2 regions of the Halalkalibacter sp. HAAS-P013 genome follow, and region 2 is predicted to be linked to the other one. Evidence: a T-box and tRNA genes for the amino acid it is inferred to sense, from the RefSeq annotation. Region 2 holds a T-box; the other holds one or more tRNA genes.
What was found. A T-box is a leader RNA that pairs with one kind of tRNA and senses whether it is charged. The one in region 2 lies ahead of alaS (alanine--tRNA ligase), so its partner is inferred to be a tRNA-Ala.
Positions count from the first base shown of each region.

Region 1 (8,504 bases), on a different contig from region 2:
ATGAAGCTTAAAGAATTAGAAGATAAATTAAAACCACTAGGATATGATATCGGTGGTGGTTGGGAATACGATCATGGATACTTTGATTATAAAATTGACGAAGAGGACGGCTATACGTTCTTACGTCTTCCCTTTAGAGCGTTAGATGGAGAATTGGACCAACGAGGAGTGACGGTTCAATTAGGAACGCCATTCTTACTTAACCATAAGTACCAAGATGGATTAGATGATAACCCAGATGTCTTTAATGGCCTGTTTCGAATGGCGTATAATAGTTCAATTAATCAATTTCAAGAGCCGGTCGATAAGGATTCAACTGTTGACCAAAAATATATGCCGACTGCAAAAAGTCTTGTGGAAGAATTGGAACTTACGTTGCTCTATTAGATTTAAGAACGATTAACTCATCATTTGGCTCGAGAAGCAAAGAGGAGTGCGGGTGAAATAATATTTGCCCGCTTCTTTTTATTCCAATGACGAGCAATCCTTTTTTATAAAAGATAGGCAGTGTATCAATAAAAGACTTTCCAACAAGCTTTTCTGTTACTAATCTGAATTCTAGTAAATTTTTCTCATTGTATTCAAGAAATTGATTTACAACATCGCTAGTTTGTTGATGCAGGAGGTTTGATGTAAGTACGGATCCAGTTAGTGTTGTTGACTCCACGCACTTATCAGCTCCAGCTCTCTTTGCATTTGCGAGTTGTTCCTTTGTCAGAATTTCAACGGTAGTATAAACATCAGGGTTTTGTCCCTTAACGGCAAGTGTAGTTAGAATGGATCTTGCATCAGCAGTAAATTCACTACCTTGGTGCTTTGCTGTAATAAGAACAGATCGGGCTAGAGAAATATTTGCTTGTTTTAAGATAGCGTCTTCACTACTGTTTCCTTTTACAAAATGGACATTTTTAAACTCTTTTGGGAGCTCATCTAAAGTTTCATCTATTAAAACAATTTTTATATGTGGTAGAGCTAGTTGGATGTTTTCAATTGATTGGCGGCTTCTCTCATTCCATCCAATGACAACAATGTGGTCTTCACCAATAAATGAGATGACCCCCTCTTTTGCTGATTGATTGATGGAGACAGCTGCACCAGCAAAAGAAGTAACAAGCAACGTCATAAACCCAACTCCGACAAAAATTAAAACAATAGCTACAACTCTAGTAATTGTCGATTCTGGTACAAAATCTCCGTATCCTACTGTTGAGACGGTTATAAACGCCCACCATATTCCCTCAAACCATGTAGAAAACCTCTCTGGTTCTAGCAAGTGAACAAGTGCACCTGCAAGAACGCCTGAGCCAATTACGGCGAAAAGAAGCTTTACGACAAGTGGAACGTGTCCAAGAAGTGCTCGAATGAATAACCATTGTTGCATAAAGTTTCTCTCCTATTTACAATTCATACTAACAGTATAGCCAAAGGCTTGCCGTAGCAACCGCGACTCTGCTATGATTATTTTAGATTTTATTTGTAGGAGAGGCTGTTATGTCTACGATCGTATTTGTATTTTCAATTTTTTGTGGCTGGCTCATTTTTGATGTGGTCAAGCATAAAAAAATAACATTAGAAAGTCTACTAAGCTCTTTGGTCATTGCTGTGGTAGCTGGTGTGTTCTGGTGGATTTTAGATTTGATTTTTTAACAAAATATGAGCTTGTCATTCCGTATAGAAAATCTTATAATAGAGGAGTATTCTATATGGGGCATTAGCTCAGCTGGGAGAGCGCTTCGCTGGCAGCGAAGAGGTCATCGGTTCGATCCCGTTATGCTCCACCATACATAAACGTTGATACAACAGGATTTCTTCACTTCGAAGGGATTCTGTTTTTCTGTTGTTTGTATGGTCACGGAGGGGTTATTGTAAGGAAATTTAATCAACCCACGAAGCATAATTTGGTATAAACATCATCACTCTTTAATGCGTAGTAGACACATACTATGCAACAACTATCCTCATTTTTAGGTCAATTTGTGTAAGAATGTACTTAAACGGAGTTTAGTTGAAGAACTAATAAAAAAATCTGCTCCCTAAGGAACAGATTTTTTAGTAGTTATAAGAAGATAATTAAAGTCCCAAAAGCTAATGCTAAAAGGAATACTTGCCAGATTTGCCATTTGAATTTGAACAATAGACCAAGCATTACAATAGCAATAACAACACTTCCCCAATCAATAAAGACTTCTAAAGATAGACGTATTAGGAAACTAGCAATAAGACCAACAACTGCTGCACTAACACCTGCTAAGTATAATTTTAGCTTCGCATTTCCTCTAATTTTATCGAAGTAAGGAGCACCTAACAACACCACTAAAAAGGCAGGTAAAAAGATAAAAAAGGTTGCCAGTGTAGCTCCCCAAAAACCATATGCTGCAAAACCAACAAATGCTGCAACCATAATTAACGGACCTGGTGTTAATTCATTAATAGCTAAACCATCAATATATTGTTCAGTTGTTAGCCAGCCATAATTATCAACAGCTTCAAATTGTAACAATGCTAAAACCGTATATGCTCCGCCAAAGCTAAGTGCACCAATTTTTAAAAATAATAGGGAAAGGCTAGTTGGTATCGAAGCGGTCCCTACTGAGGCGATTGCTAAAAATGGAAGACTGTTAACGCTGAATGCTTTATTGTTAAAGGAGCGAACTAGTATCATATATACTACTCCCATTGCCAATAGTAAAAGGATTAAGTCAATCTGAGTAATAAACGTTAAAGTTAACATGAAAAGAGTGATAAAGATTTTCTTTCCGTCTTGTAATACGCCAAATTTGTTTGCTATTCGATAAAGACTAAATAAAACAATTGCTACCATCGCCGGCTTAACACCATATAATAAACCTTGAGCAACATCCGAAGTAGCTGCATATTGAAAGTAAGCCCAAGCCAAAATGGTGATTAAGAAGAAGTTAGGTAACATAAATCCTAATCCTGCTAAAAGACCACCTAAATAACCGCGTTGTCTATATCCAACATACATACAAAGTTCAGCTGCCTCTGGTCCTGGTAACATCCCACATACAGCAAAGGCATCTCGAAATCGCTCATTATCGATCCATTTTTTCTTTTCTACCGCGTGCTCATGTATGACTTGTATTTGTGCAGCAGGACCACCCCATCCCTGTAATCCAATAAGGATGTAGGTCCAAAAAATGTTCCATAAACTAGGTTTCTCCACTTTTTTTCTCTCCCATTATAAATAATTATTTCTTTTTATCATTGCGTATAAAGCGTCATAAATAATAAATCCTTTTTCTAAAGCCTCATAATCATCCTTACTATTTAGGCTAATTCCATCACAAATAAAATCAAGACCGGGTGCAACAGGCTCTAAAAAAACTTCTTGTACCGTATCTGCTTCATCTACAATTAGAGCAATTTTTTTTAGGACGGGATCTTCTAAGTTGTAATCTTCTATGAAAGAATAAAATGAACATCGTCCATTTCTGTGAGAAAACTCTGCCCCTGGAATATCAAATCCCCTTGTATTATCAGGAATTTCTTGTTCGCCTTCAGGGATAAAAATAAATTCAGCTTCTTGATCAATATACTTTTTAATTAACCAACAACAAGCCATACGGTCTACTCCGATGTTTTCCCATGTAACCCACTTCATTTTAATTCACTCCTTCGTTGTATTATTTTTTCACGTACTTTTAATTCCAACGGGGAATTGAAATAATCAATTCTTTTTATCCGTTGGTATTTCTTTGCCAAAGAAACCAAATCAATGTTTTCTTCATCCAGTTGTTTTAGAAGTTCAATATAACCTTCATTGATTTGTTCAATGAACATCTGACTTATTTCCTTATCAGATAATCCAAAGTGAAGTTGTGATTCCCACATAGTGGCTTCTCCGCCTAAATCCTTAATCTCAACAGTTAACCATTGAAATTGTTCATATGTATAAGCATTTTTAGGTAAAAGCCATATAGCATCATGTAAATGAAAAGCCCCTAAACTTTTTAGCTTCCTCCAGACTTTTACTCTTGGAGAACTAGGCTTTCTAGGAATTTTATAAGTGAGGTGTAGCCAACTAATCAATATTTCACCTCCTATTGATGTAACCGTGGTTACATTATACTTTAATTTTAATAACATTTATAGAGGGGATTAAAATTTGAGCTTTAAGTAAAGGTAGCTTATATTAAAGAAGAACAACCACTAAAAGTAAGGCATTAGCTGCGCAGTACAACCAAACTGTGTACGGAAACAAAGCTGCAAATATTGATTTAAGAATATTACATACCTCACAAAACTTTATGCTACTTAAATTTCTTGGTCACTCCCGTGGTCACGAACTGAACATTAAGCAAAAGTACTGGAGGATAAAACGGTAATCTGAAATCAGTATAAAGCCTTACTGTAGAAGGGTTTCAAGACTAATAAGGAATTAAAGGGAAATGCTCTCACTTCGCTGGCAGCGAAGAGGTCATCGGTTCGATCCCGTTATGCTCCATCTAAAAAATCCATTTCTGGTCTAACCAGAGATGGATTTTTTTATGGTTGATTTTTTGGTTTGACTAGGTTGTGGAACCGGACGAATTAGTAAACCGAAAAAGGTGGTAACAACCGTTAGATCAACTTTTCTAAGTCGATGACTTGTGTGTTGTTGTTTTATTTTAGCCTGTAATACTTTAAGACATAAGAAAGTACTATTTTCCTGCAATGTCCATAGAGGAAGAAGTAAGGTGATTGTCGAATTATATATGTAACAATCTTAGGAGGTGTCTACCATGTTTCAAGTATCAGAACGCCAATTGTATGCGTACCAACTATGCTATGGAATTGAACAACATCTTCGCGAAATAATCACTATATTCGACATTAGCGCCCTTAAATTGAAGTATAAAGCTTACAAAGATCTAGTCTATATTGCGACAAAGGTGACGTCTGTTATAAACGGGGAGAATGTCGAGAAACTTATACGGGCTAATACTGTAAGACAGAAGGTTTGCCGGATGCGTAACGTCACTGAAGAGGATATCGCAATTTTAGAGGATTGCTTTAATAGTTTGCCAAGCCTGTCTAAAGAGAAGCGGATTAACGTTAGTTAAGCTTATTATAATTTCGGGTTTCTACTAGTTTACTGTACTTTACGATTTCTAGATTCGTAATCATCAAGTTCAATATCGTTTATCAGTCAGTAAAGGACTAAGTAAAGTTTTTATTAGAAATGAAGAACGATAAAAGATTTAATAATACGTACCACTTCGTTTGGATAACCTTCGAAGTAGTACGTTTTTTATTTTTTATAAAAACCTCTCAAACTCACAAGTTACCAAGTATATCAAATCAAGTTGCTGGTCATAATGTTTGTACAAGCGATAAACATGATTTGGAGGGAGAACAATGAGTGACGGGGGAAAAGCAATCGTCAGTGCAGCATTGTGTATATGTTTTTTAATAGGTGTGCTAGTTTTTAATGTCGTTTCTTTCTAATAAACTAGTAAATAGCATGATCCCTAGAAGAGGGGGTTTGGTTTTAGACTATTAGTAAAAATTTAAACAAACGTTTATTCAACTTTTGGGACATTATAAATCGACAACATAGCCGGGTCATAAAATGAATATTAATAATGATAGAAAACTTGAAGAAAGCGAGGAGGAAAACCAAATGGTCTATCGAACAGAGAAGGATACAATTGGTGAAATTCAAGTGTTGGCTAGTAAAAGGTGGGGGGCACAAACACAGAGAAGTTGTGAAAACTTTGCCATTGGTATTGAACAGATGCCTAGGGAAGTCATTCAAGCTTTTGCTATTTTAAAAAGAAGTGCTGCGTTGGTGAACCATAAGTTGAACACATTGGACGAAAGAAAAGCGGAAGCAATTGTTCAGGCTGCAGATGAAATAATAGCAGGGGACCTTGACGAACATTTTCCGCTTAAAGTATGGCAGACGGGAAGCGGCACGCAATCAAATATGAATGTGAATGAAGTAATTGCCAATCGTGCGAACGAACTGTTAGAAGAACAGAGGAGAGAGGAACGAGTTCACCCGAATGATGATGTTAACATGTCACAAAGTTCAAATGATACGTTTCCAACTGCGATGCATATTGCTAGTTTTATTAAGCTTGAAGACGAGTTGCTACCGGCCATTTTAAAGTTGAAGAACACCCTTTGGAAAAAATCAGTTCAATTTAAAGATCTTGTGAAGATAGGAAGAACTCACCTTCAGGATGCAACCCCATTAACGTTAGGGCAAGAAATTAGTGGTTGGCATCGAATGTTAGAAAAAGACGAAAAGATGGTTAAAGAAAGCATGGAGACGCTTAGAGAGTTAGCGATAGGCGGAACTGCTGTCGGGACTGGCATAAATGCGCATCCACAATTTGGGGAGTCAGTTGCTGCGGAAATAAGCAAGATAACAGACAGGAATTTTATAACTGCTAAAAACAAATTTCATGCTCTTACAAGTCATGATGAACTTGTGTACATACATGGTGCTTTAAAGGCTTTAGCAGCAGACCTTATGAAAATCGCTAATGATGTTAGATGGCTGGCGAGTGGACCACGATCGGGTATTGGAGAGATCACAATTCCTGCTAATGAACCAGGGAGTTCAATTATGCCAGGGAAAGTAAACCCGACCCAAAGTGAAGCACTAACGATGGTCGTTTGTCAGGTAATGGGGAACGATGCTTCCATAGGATTTGCCGCAAGTCAGGGGAATTTCGAGCTTAATGTATTTAAACCGATCATTATATATAACTTTCTCCAATCCGTTCAATTACTAACTGATGCAATGAATTCATTTCATGATAAATGTGCTGTTGGGATTGAAGCAAATGTGAATGTGATCAAGCAAAAAGTAGAACAATCACTTATGTTAGTAACTGCACTAAATCCACATATTGGTTATGAAAAAGCCGCTTCGATTGCAAAGTTGGCTCATCAAGAAAGTCTGACACTAAGAGAGGCTTCATTAAAGTCGGGATGGCTGATAGAAGAGCAATTTGATCAGATCGTTCGACCGGAAAAAATGGTCTAAAAATAGGAGGGGTTGACTATACCCGGTAAGGGTAAGGGTCAGACCCCTCTTTATTGCTTTAATCAGTGACAGCGCCTTTGGATGCTGATGATACAAGTCTAGCGTATTTATTGAGAATCCCTCTTGAGTACCTGAGAGGTGGTTCCGTCCACTCAGCTGCTCTCTTCTGCATTTCTTCTTCAGATACATCAACGGAGAGCTCTTGAGTTTCGCTATCGATCGTAATTAAGTCACCTGTTTTGATTAAGGCGATTGGTCCACCTACCTGAGCCTCAGGAGATACGTGTCCGACCACGAATCCGTGTGTTCCTCCAGAAAAACGTCCATCTGTTAAAAGACCGACCTTTTCTCCTAATCCTTTCCCTACGATAATAGCTGTAATTGAAAGCATTTCAGACATGCCAGGGCCGCCCTTTGGTCCGGCGTAACGGATAACAACAATGTCGCCTGCTTTTATCTCATCATCTAAAACTGCTTTTGTTGCTTCAGGCTCCGAGTCGAATACTTTCGCTGGTCCTGTAATCTTTTTAACTTTTAATCCAGACATTTTGGCTATTCCGCCCTCAGGTGCTAAATTCCCCTTTAAAACAAAAAGAGGACCTGATTCGCGAATTGGATTATCAAGCGAACGAATGATAACTTGTCCTTCTTTTAATGGATCTTGTTTTGCAAGGTTTTCCGCAAGTGTTTTTCCTGTTACCGTCAAACAGTCCCCGTGTAATAACCCAGCATCAAGTAGTAGTTTCATGACACCTGATACGCCTCCGACTGAATGTAGATCATGCATGACATAACGTCCGCTTGGTTTAAGGTCCGCTATATGCGGCACTTTTTTACGAATACGTTCAAAGTCATCAAGAGATAAGTCCACATCGACAGAATGAGCAATTGCTAGCAAGTGAAGGAATGCATTGGTGGAACCACCTAGTGCCATAACAACTGTAATCGCATTTTCAAAGGCTTCTTTCGTCATGATATCTTTTGGGTAAATGCCTTTACGTAAAAGTTCGACAACAGCTTTCCCAGCATCATAGCAATCCGTTAATTTCTCAGAAGTTTCCGCGGGATTTGAAGCACTTCCAGGAAGACTCATGCCCATTGCTTCAATAGCTGAAGCCATTGTATTTGCTGTGTACATTCCACCACATGAACCGGCACCAGGACAGGCGTGACATTCAATGTCTTTTAAATCTTCTTGGTTGATCGTCCCCGCACGATACTGACCAACCGCTTCGAACACAGAAACAATGTCAATGTCTTTGCCTTCCTTTGATTTTCCTGGTGCAATTGTTCCTCCATATACAAATACAGAAGGAAGGTTTAATCGTCCTATGGCAATCATACAGCCAGGCATATTTTTGTCACAGCCACCGATGGCGACAACCCCGTCTAGTCGTTCAGCTCCAACTACAGTTTCAATCGAATCAGCAATGACTTCGCGGCTTGGCAATGAGTAGCGCATCCCCTCATGTCCCATGGAAATTCCATCTGAAACAGTGATTGT
Region 1 is NZ_JBWQTU010000014.1:119,318-127,821, forward strand. Features, by position in the region: gene AC1FXP_RS18500 (YugN-like family protein) at 1-387, shown strand, start outside; gene AC1FXP_RS18505 (potassium channel family protein) at 371-1,381, opposite strand; gene AC1FXP_RS18510 (hypothetical protein) at 1,492-1,647, shown strand; tRNA gene AC1FXP_RS18515 (tRNA-Ala) at 1,706-1,781, shown strand; gene chrA (chromate efflux transporter) at 2,057-3,184, opposite strand; gene AC1FXP_RS18525 (chromate resistance protein ChrB domain-containing protein) at 3,200-3,622, opposite strand; gene AC1FXP_RS18530 (Chromate resistance protein ChrB) at 3,619-4,050, opposite strand; gene AC1FXP_RS18535 (hypothetical protein) at 4,743-5,063, shown strand; gene fumC (class II fumarate hydratase) at 5,624-7,000, shown strand; gene ilvD (dihydroxy-acid dehydratase) at 7,059-8,504, opposite strand, start outside.
Region 1: it has a tRNA-Ala gene. The T-box ahead of alaS (alanine--tRNA ligase) is inferred to sense a tRNA for this amino acid. The anticodon was not compared.

Region 2 (8,504 bases):
TTCATTTTATGCTTGGAATGAGTTATTACCAACTAGGTGCACTTCCACATGCACTAGCTTCTTTTAAAAGAGCGGTAGAACTTCAACCAAGAGACGTTGACGGTTTATTTCAATATGGATTATGCTTAGCTCAATTAGAATATATTGATGAATCAATAGAGCAGTTTGAGCAGGTCATTAAATTAGACGAAAGTCATGCAGATGCTTTTTTTAATTTAGGTGTAGCATATGCCTATAAAGAACGTGCGAGCGACGCATTGAAAGCATTTGAAAAAGCTCTCGAAATTCAACCAGATCATGCATTAGCTGCAAATGGAAAGAAAACCATTGAACAAGCCATCAAGTAAGGGTGATGACATGTGAAAGAAGAGACGATCTTGCCTGAAGAAGAGAATTCAATTGAACGCGGTTTTATTAAAGGGACAGTTAGCCACATTGTGTTTCGAAATGATGAGAATTTCTATACGGTTGCTCTTATTCATGTCCAACAAACAAATGAAGAGCTAAAGGATAAAAAAGTCACGGTTGTCGGTACTCTTCCGAAATTAGAGTCAGATGAGACATTTTTGTTTTTTGGCCGGGTGATTGATCATCCTAAGTTTGGGATTCAATATCAAGTTGAACAATTTAGAAGAGACTTACCTCAGACGAAGCATGGCATCGTTCAATACTTGTCGAGTGGGCGCTTTCCGGGAATAGGAATAAAAACAGCTGAAACGATTGTTGAAGTACTTGGGGAGCGGGCGATTACACGAATCGTGGAAGATCGCTCAGTTTTAACGGCTGTTCCTAAGTTATCAAAAGAGAAAGCAGACTCTTTATATGAACAACTAGTCGATCAACAAGGGGTCGAACAAGTCCTAATGACATTATCTAAACATGGATTTGGAGTAGAACTTTCGATGAAAGTGTATCAAGCATATGGTCTTCAAGCTCTTGATATAATTCAAACCAATCCGTATCAATTAATAGCTGATGTAGAAGGGATTGGTTTTAGAAGAGCCGATTTACTCGGAGCAGCAATTGGTATCACTGGAAAACATCCAGACCGTATTCGTGCTGGTTGCTTGCATTTGCTTCAGGAACTCTGTCTTCAAGAAGGACATGTCTTTCTTTCCAAAGATGTACTCGTTCCTCATGTCATATCATTATTATCCTCACATGATTGTAAGCTTGAAGTTACAGAAGTTGAAGAGCAGCTTCTCCTTATGCAAGAAGAGGATGAGATTTGTTCAGAAGACAATCGAGTTTATGTGAAGTCGCTCTTTTTTGCCGAAAAAGGAATTGTGACAAGTGTTCAGCGCTTATTAAGCCAAGAAGTTGAGGAGGAATTTCCTGAAGCTGAATTTTTAAAAGCGTTGGGACAGTTAGAAGAAGAACAAAAATTAGAATATGCTCCGTCACAAAAAGAAGCAATCCAAACGGCATTATCGTCCCCTTTAATGATACTAACTGGGGGACCAGGAACAGGGAAAACAACCGTTATTAAAGGAATTGTTGAACTTTATGCGCGTTTGCACGGTCTCTCTTTAGATGAAAAAGCATACACGAAGAGCAATCCCTTCCCAATTTTACTTGTTGCTCCAACTGGAAGAGCCGCTAAAAGAATGAGTGAAGCGACAGAACTTCCTGCGACAACTATCCATCGGTTACTCGGTTGGAAAGGGGGAAGTGGTGGATTTGAAAAAGGCGACCATGAACAACTTGAAGGGGAACTGCTCATTGTAGATGAGAGCTCAATGGTTGATATTTGGCTAATGAACCAGTTGTTAAAGGCAGTACCAAAAGGTATGCAGGTTGTATTAGTAGGTGATCAAGATCAATTGCCATCTGTCGGACCAGGACAAGTGTTACGTGACTTCCTTGAATCAACGATCATTCCGACCGTTCCTTTAGTGGACATTTACCGTCAAGCTGAAGGATCGTCCATTATCGAGCTTGCTCATTCGATGAAACAAGGGACAATGCCTGCCAATTTACCTGAGCCTCAATCCGATCGTCGTTTTTTTCCTTGCCAAGTTGATCATGTCCAGCAAGTTGTTTCGCAAATTTGTGAAAATGCAATGAAAAAAGGGTATACAGCGAAAGAGATTCAGGTACTAGCACCTATGTATAAAGGAAGTGCAGGTATTACAGAATTAAATGTCATGCTGCAAAACTTATTCAATCCAAAAACAGACCAAAGACGAGAAATCGCTTTTGGTGATGTTGTTTATCGAACAGGTGATATCGTATTACAACTAGTGAACAACCCTGATGAAAACGTCTATAACGGTGACCGCGGTGAAATTGTAGGTATTTTTTATGCAAAGGAGAATCAAGAGCGGCAGGATCAATTAGTGATTTCTTACGATGGAACTGAAGTTGTTTATCTAAAAAAGGATTTAAATCAAATCACTCATGCGTACTGTTGTTCAATCCATAAGGCTCAAGGAAGTGAGTTTCCGATCGTTGTGATGCCTGTTGTTAGAAATTATGCAAGAATGTTAAGACGGAATTTGCTCTATACGGGCATTACAAGAGCTAAACAATTTCTTCTCTTATGTGGAGACTTAAAAGCCATACACACGGCCGTTACGCAAAAAGATGAAATGAATCGAAACTCAATGCTGCAAGAAAAGTTACAACAACTGCCCGAGACAAGTGGAAGAAGATAACCAACATAATGAAGAAAAAATCGCCACACACTAAGATTGTTCGGAAAGGTGGCGATTTTTTTGCGTACTTTTTCAACAGTTGAAGGATTACCAGTCCTTTCGCTTTCAACGGGAAAAGAATGTGGACATGTATTGGATTTGTTTTATGAAAATGGAGCAGTAACAGGATTTCTTGTCGATCCAAAAGGATGGTTTACAAAACACTTATTCTTACCAGTAGAGAACATAACTAATATTGGAACGGATGGTGTAATGGTAAAAGACTACCATGCCTTGCAACCTCTGTCTAAAAAGGAAAAACAAGCTTTTCATTTAAAACACGGAAAGCACCGTCTTCATGGTACAGCGTTATTAACAGCAGAAGGAGAAAAGTTAGGACTGCTTGAGGACGTATATTTCTTGGAAGAAGTGGGCACGATTGTAGGGTATGAAGTAACGGAAGGATTGGTAGCCGATCTAGTAGAAGGGCGAAGAGTTGTGAAAAGTGATTCTAAGCTAACCATTGCTGGAGGGCGAGCCATTCTAAACGAATAGAAACGACTGTAAAAGGCAAACAAATCTTTTTTCAGTACCTGTTAAAAACTTGCATTGGCTTTGCGTGATGTGGGGGGCCTGCTATGATAACCATTTATAGCAGGTTTAACCTATAACGTCAGGATCGCTTATAGTAAGGGGCTACTGAAAAAAAGAAAAAATGACCTCTTTCAGTAGTCTCTAGAATAGAAGGGAGTCTTTTTACCATGCATTGTCCAAATTGTAAGAGCAAAGATATCGGAAAGATCGGTACGAACCAATATTATTGCTGGAACTGTTTTGTAGAGATGAGTTTATTAAAAGGAAGATTGTCGATGCACCAAGTGGAAGAAGATGGTTCATTAAGCTCGTTGGATGATTTGTTTGAAGACGAAGACCTTCAAATTGGTATGTAGTCAAACAAATAATACAAAAGCGAGCATGTCGAAAATAGAAGTAAAGGAGGGTTGTACGAACCTAATCAACTTTAGGTGATGTTCGCTCTCTTTTTTTATGCGTGCAAGTTGTATGGATATAAAATGCTTGCACAAAATATAAGTTGGGGGGTGTATATAATGGAAAACGAGAAGAAGTGGATGTATCGACTTATTTTCACGTTACTTACACTACTGATCATCTATATGTTCGTTCAGCTTGCGCCATTGTTATCTCCTATTGGAGCGATGTTTAGAGCACTTGCGCTACCTGTTGGGATTGCTGCGCTTCTTACTTATTTACTTCACCCTTTAGTAGAACGGCTGCATGATTCTGGATTATCACGACCATTTGCTGTACTAATTATTTTCTTTTTAATTGTTTTTATATTAGGATTCTTTTTAACGATAGGACTTCCGTCATTTATCAAACAGATTCATCATGCATTTGAAACAATACCAGCACAAATTCGTGAGATAGAAAGAGAAACAGAGAGACTCCAAAGATACATTAATACTCTTCCTGCACCGTTACAAGCTCAAACACAGGAGTGGAGAGTACAGCTTGTTCAAATGGGAGAAAGTGCGTTTGATCAGATTGAGAACGCAGCACTTTTTCTTATTAAATCAATGTTTTCTTTTATCGTTATCCCTTTTCTTGTTTTCTTTTTCCTAAAGGATCACGACTTAATTCGAAGGATATCTTGGTATATAACACCTAGAAAATGGCGAGATGCACTAAAGAAATATATTAAAGACGTTGACCACACGTTTGGAAGTTACATCCGTGGACAGTTGTTAGTGTCATTATCTGTATTTATTATTTCTACAATTGGTTTATGGTTGCTCGGGGTTCCTTATCCAATTTTACTAGGTTTGTTCATGGGAGCGATGGATTTAATTCCTTACTTTGGACCTTTTATTGGGGCGGTCCCAGCTGTTATTATTGCATTTTTGCAATCTTGGCAATTGGGGGTTGCGACCATAATCTTAATCTTTGTCATTCAGCAAATTGAAGGAAATATCCTTTCTCCAGTCATTGTTGGGAAGACACTTCATCTTCATCCTGCTTTAATCATCCTTGCTCTCTTAGTTGGGGTCGAAGTAGGTGGCTTTCTCGGGATGTTAGTAGCCGTACCTATTTTAGCGATTGGAAAAGTTACAATGCTGCATATTCGTTTTCATTTTATGAAAGATTGACATTTGAATGTTGGATTTCTATAATAGAAGGGCATCATAAAGTGCTTATAATGACGATGGCAACATTCTAATGTTATAGCCATACAGCAATAAAACGTTGAAGGAACGAGTATGAAGCAGACCACTCTAAAGAGAGGTGTACCTTGGCTGAAAGTACACTGTGTGAAGGGTTTCAGAAGGCTACTCCTGAGTGCAGATAATCTCTGACGTTAAGCCGCGTTAAGGTGTTTAAGTGATAGACAATGATAAATGTCTATAATTAGGGTGGTACCGCGTGATAAACTCTCGTCCCTTTTTGGGATTGGGGTTTTTTTATTTGTTTTAAAACCATTTACATAATAAGGAGAGACCAAAATGAAAAAACTAACATCTGCTCAAGTTAGACAAATGTATTTAGACTTTTTCAAAGAAAAAGGGCATGACATTGAACCTAGTGCATCTTTAGTACCGCATGAAGATCCTTCCTTGCTTTGGATTAATAGTGGTGTAGCAACATTAAAGAAATATTTTGATGGACGAGTCATTCCTGAAAATCCACGAATTACGAATGCGCAAAAATCAATCCGTACAAATGACATTGAAAATGTGGGGAAGACAGCGCGTCATCACACATTTTTTGAAATGCTTGGTAACTTTTCGATTGGTGATTATTTTAAGGAAGAAGCAATTGAGTGGGCGTGGGAGTTTTTAACGAGTGAAAAATGGGTTGGCTTCGATCCAGAGAAATTATCTGTAACGGTTCATCCTGAAGATAATGAAGCTTATGATTATTGGAAAGAAAAAATTGGTATTCCAGAAGAACGTATCATTCGACTAGAGGGAAACTTCTGGGATATTGGCGAAGGACCAAGTGGCCCGAATACGGAAATATTCTACGATCGTGGACCAAGTTATGGAAATGATGATACAGATCCTGAACTTTACCCTGGAGGAGAAAATGAACGTTATTTAGAAGTATGGAACCTTGTTTTCTCTCAATTTAACCACAATCCAGATGGAAGCTATACACCACTTCCAAAGAAAAATATTGATACTGGTATGGGTCTTGAGCGAATGGTTTCTGTTATTCAAGATACACCTACAAACTTTGAGACAGATTTATTTCTCCCGATTATTCAAGCGACAGAAGAAATTTCTGGGCTGAAATACGGGAAAGATAAAGAAACGGATGTCGCATTTAAAGTGATAGCTGATCATGTACGTACGGTAACATTTGCTGTGACGGATGGGGCACTCCCTTCAAATGAAGGTCGTGGCTATGTTCTTAGAAGGTTATTACGCCGTGCGGTTCGTTATGCAAAGCTAATTTCGATCCACAGACCATTTATGTATGAACTTGTACCGGTTGTTGGTGAAATTATGGTAGATTTCTACCCAGAAGTAAAAGAGAAAACAGAGTTTGTTCAAAAAGTAATTAAAAATGAAGAGGAACGTTTTCATGAAACGTTAAATGAAGGGTTGTCAATCCTTGAAAAGGTTCTTAATGATGCTGCTCAGTCAGGGAAGAAAGTCATTGATGGGGCAGATGTGTTCCGTTTATATGATACATACGGTTTCCCGGTTGATTTAACAGAAGAATACGTTCAAGAAAAAGGATTAGAAATTGATCGTGAAGGTTTTGAACGTGAAATGGAAGGTCAACGTGAGCGTGCTCGTTCAGCACGTCAAGAATCTGGTTCTATGCAAGTTCAAGATGAAGTGCTTGGACAAATTACGACCGAAAGCACATTTGTTGGATACGATCAGTTGAAATCTGAGTCGAAAGTGGAAGTGATTGTTTTTGAAAAAGAACTAACGGACAATGTCTCAGCAGGTAATACAGCACAAGTCATTTTAAATAAAACCCCATTTTATGCAGAAAGTGGAGGACAAGTAGCAGATACAGGAACAATCTGTGGTGAAAACCTTCTTGCAGAGGTCACGGCTGTAACAAAAGCACCAAATGGCCAACACCTTCATACGGTTCAAGTAAAGGAGGGGGTGCTTGAAAAAGGAACAAATGTTACTTGTATTGTTGAAGAAACAGAGAGAATTTCCATTGTGAAAAACCATACGGCTACTCACTTATTACACCAAGCTTTAAAAGATGTTCTTGGTGCACATGTCAATCAGGCTGGATCGTTAGTTTCTGAAGACCGCTTGCGCTTTGATTTCTCTCACTTTGGTCAAGTAACACCTGAAGAAATGACAAAAGTAGAGGAAATCGTAAATGAGCAAATATGGAATGCGCTCTCTGTGGACATTTCTCTAAAGAAATTAGATGAAGCCAAAGAAATGGGAGCCATGGCTTTATTCGGTGAAAAATACGGAGAAACGGTCCGTGTTGTAAAAGTAGGAGATTATAGCTTAGAGCTTTGTGGTGGTTGTCATGTTCGCAACACAGCTGAAATTGGGTTGTTTAAGTTAGTTTCAGAATCAGGGATTGGTGCAGGGGTACGCCGTATTGAGGCAGTTACCGGCAAGGGTGCCTATGAGCATATGAATGGACAGATTCAGTTGTTGAAGGATGTTGCAGCGAACTTGAAAGTGAAACGAGTTCAAGATGTACCTGCTAGGGTAGAAGCAACACAGCAACAAATTCGTGATTTACAACGAGAAAATGAATCATTAACAGCAAAATTGGGTAATATGGAAGCTGGGAATCTCGTTAATGAAGCGGTTGAAATTAACGGAGTTACAGTTTTAACAAAGAAAGTCGATGCAGCAGATATGGATGGGTTACGTGGGATTGTTGATACGTTAAAACAAGATTTGTCTTCTGGTATCATTGTCTTAGGTGCAGTATCTGGCGAAAAAGTTAACATTGTAGCTGGCGTAACGAAGGATCTGCTAGATAAAGGATTCCACGCTGGGAAATTAGTAAAAGAAGTGGCGACCCGCTGCGGCGGCGGCGGCGGCGGTCGTCCTGATATGGCGCAAGCAGGTGGGAAAAACCCGGCACAGCTAGAGGCGGCTTTAGCATTTGTAGAAGAATATGTAAATACAATTTCCTAATTGTACTTTAATGGTGTACAATGGAAAAAGACAAGCTACCTTAAAAATCTACGAAGATTTTTGAGGTAGCAATGAATGAAAGAGGTGTTTGTGATGAGCTCTATGGACAAAACGATGCAATTTAATTTTCATGATGACACGGTTGATGTTGATGTCCAAGAGGTGCTCCTTTCTGTATATGAGTCACTAGAGGAGAAAGGCTATAACCCCATTAACCAAATTGTTGGCTATTTACTTTCAGGAGATCCTGCGTATATTCCGCGTCACAAGGATGCGCGGACACTCATTCGTAAGCTAGAACGTGATGAACTAATTGAAGAGTTAGTGAAATCCTATCTATCACAGCACCGTAAGGAGAATGGATGAGAGCACTCGGATTAGATGTTGGAACTAAAACAATAGGAGTCGCTTTAAGTGATGAACTTGGGTGGACTGCACAAGGGTTAACGACTCTTAGACGTGAAGAGAATGAAGAAGACAAGGATTTTCAAGCCATTGCCAACCTTGTTAAAGAACATGGCGTCGACACGATAGTAATAGGATTGCCCAAAAATATGAACGGGTCGATTGGCCCTAGTGGTGAACGAAGTCAATTGTTTGCTGATACATTAAGTAATCATGTTTCGTGCACGATAAAGATGTGGGATGAGCGTTTAACGACTGTTGCTGCAGAAAAAATGCTCATCTCTGCAGATGTGAGTCGTAA
Region 2 is NZ_JBWQTU010000009.1:66,659-75,162, reverse strand. Features, by position in the region: gene AC1FXP_RS13495 (tetratricopeptide repeat protein) at 1-347, shown strand, start outside; gene recD2 (SF1B family DNA helicase RecD2) at 360-2,657, shown strand; gene AC1FXP_RS13485 (PRC-barrel domain-containing protein) at 2,718-3,191, shown strand; gene AC1FXP_RS13480 (hypothetical protein) at 3,398-3,586, shown strand; gene AC1FXP_RS13475 (AI-2E family transporter) at 3,746-4,804, shown strand; T-box leader at 4,893-5,100, shown strand; gene alaS (alanine--tRNA ligase) at 5,159-7,798, shown strand; gene AC1FXP_RS13465 (IreB family regulatory phosphoprotein) at 7,892-8,164, shown strand; gene ruvX (Holliday junction resolvase RuvX) at 8,161-8,504, shown strand, end outside.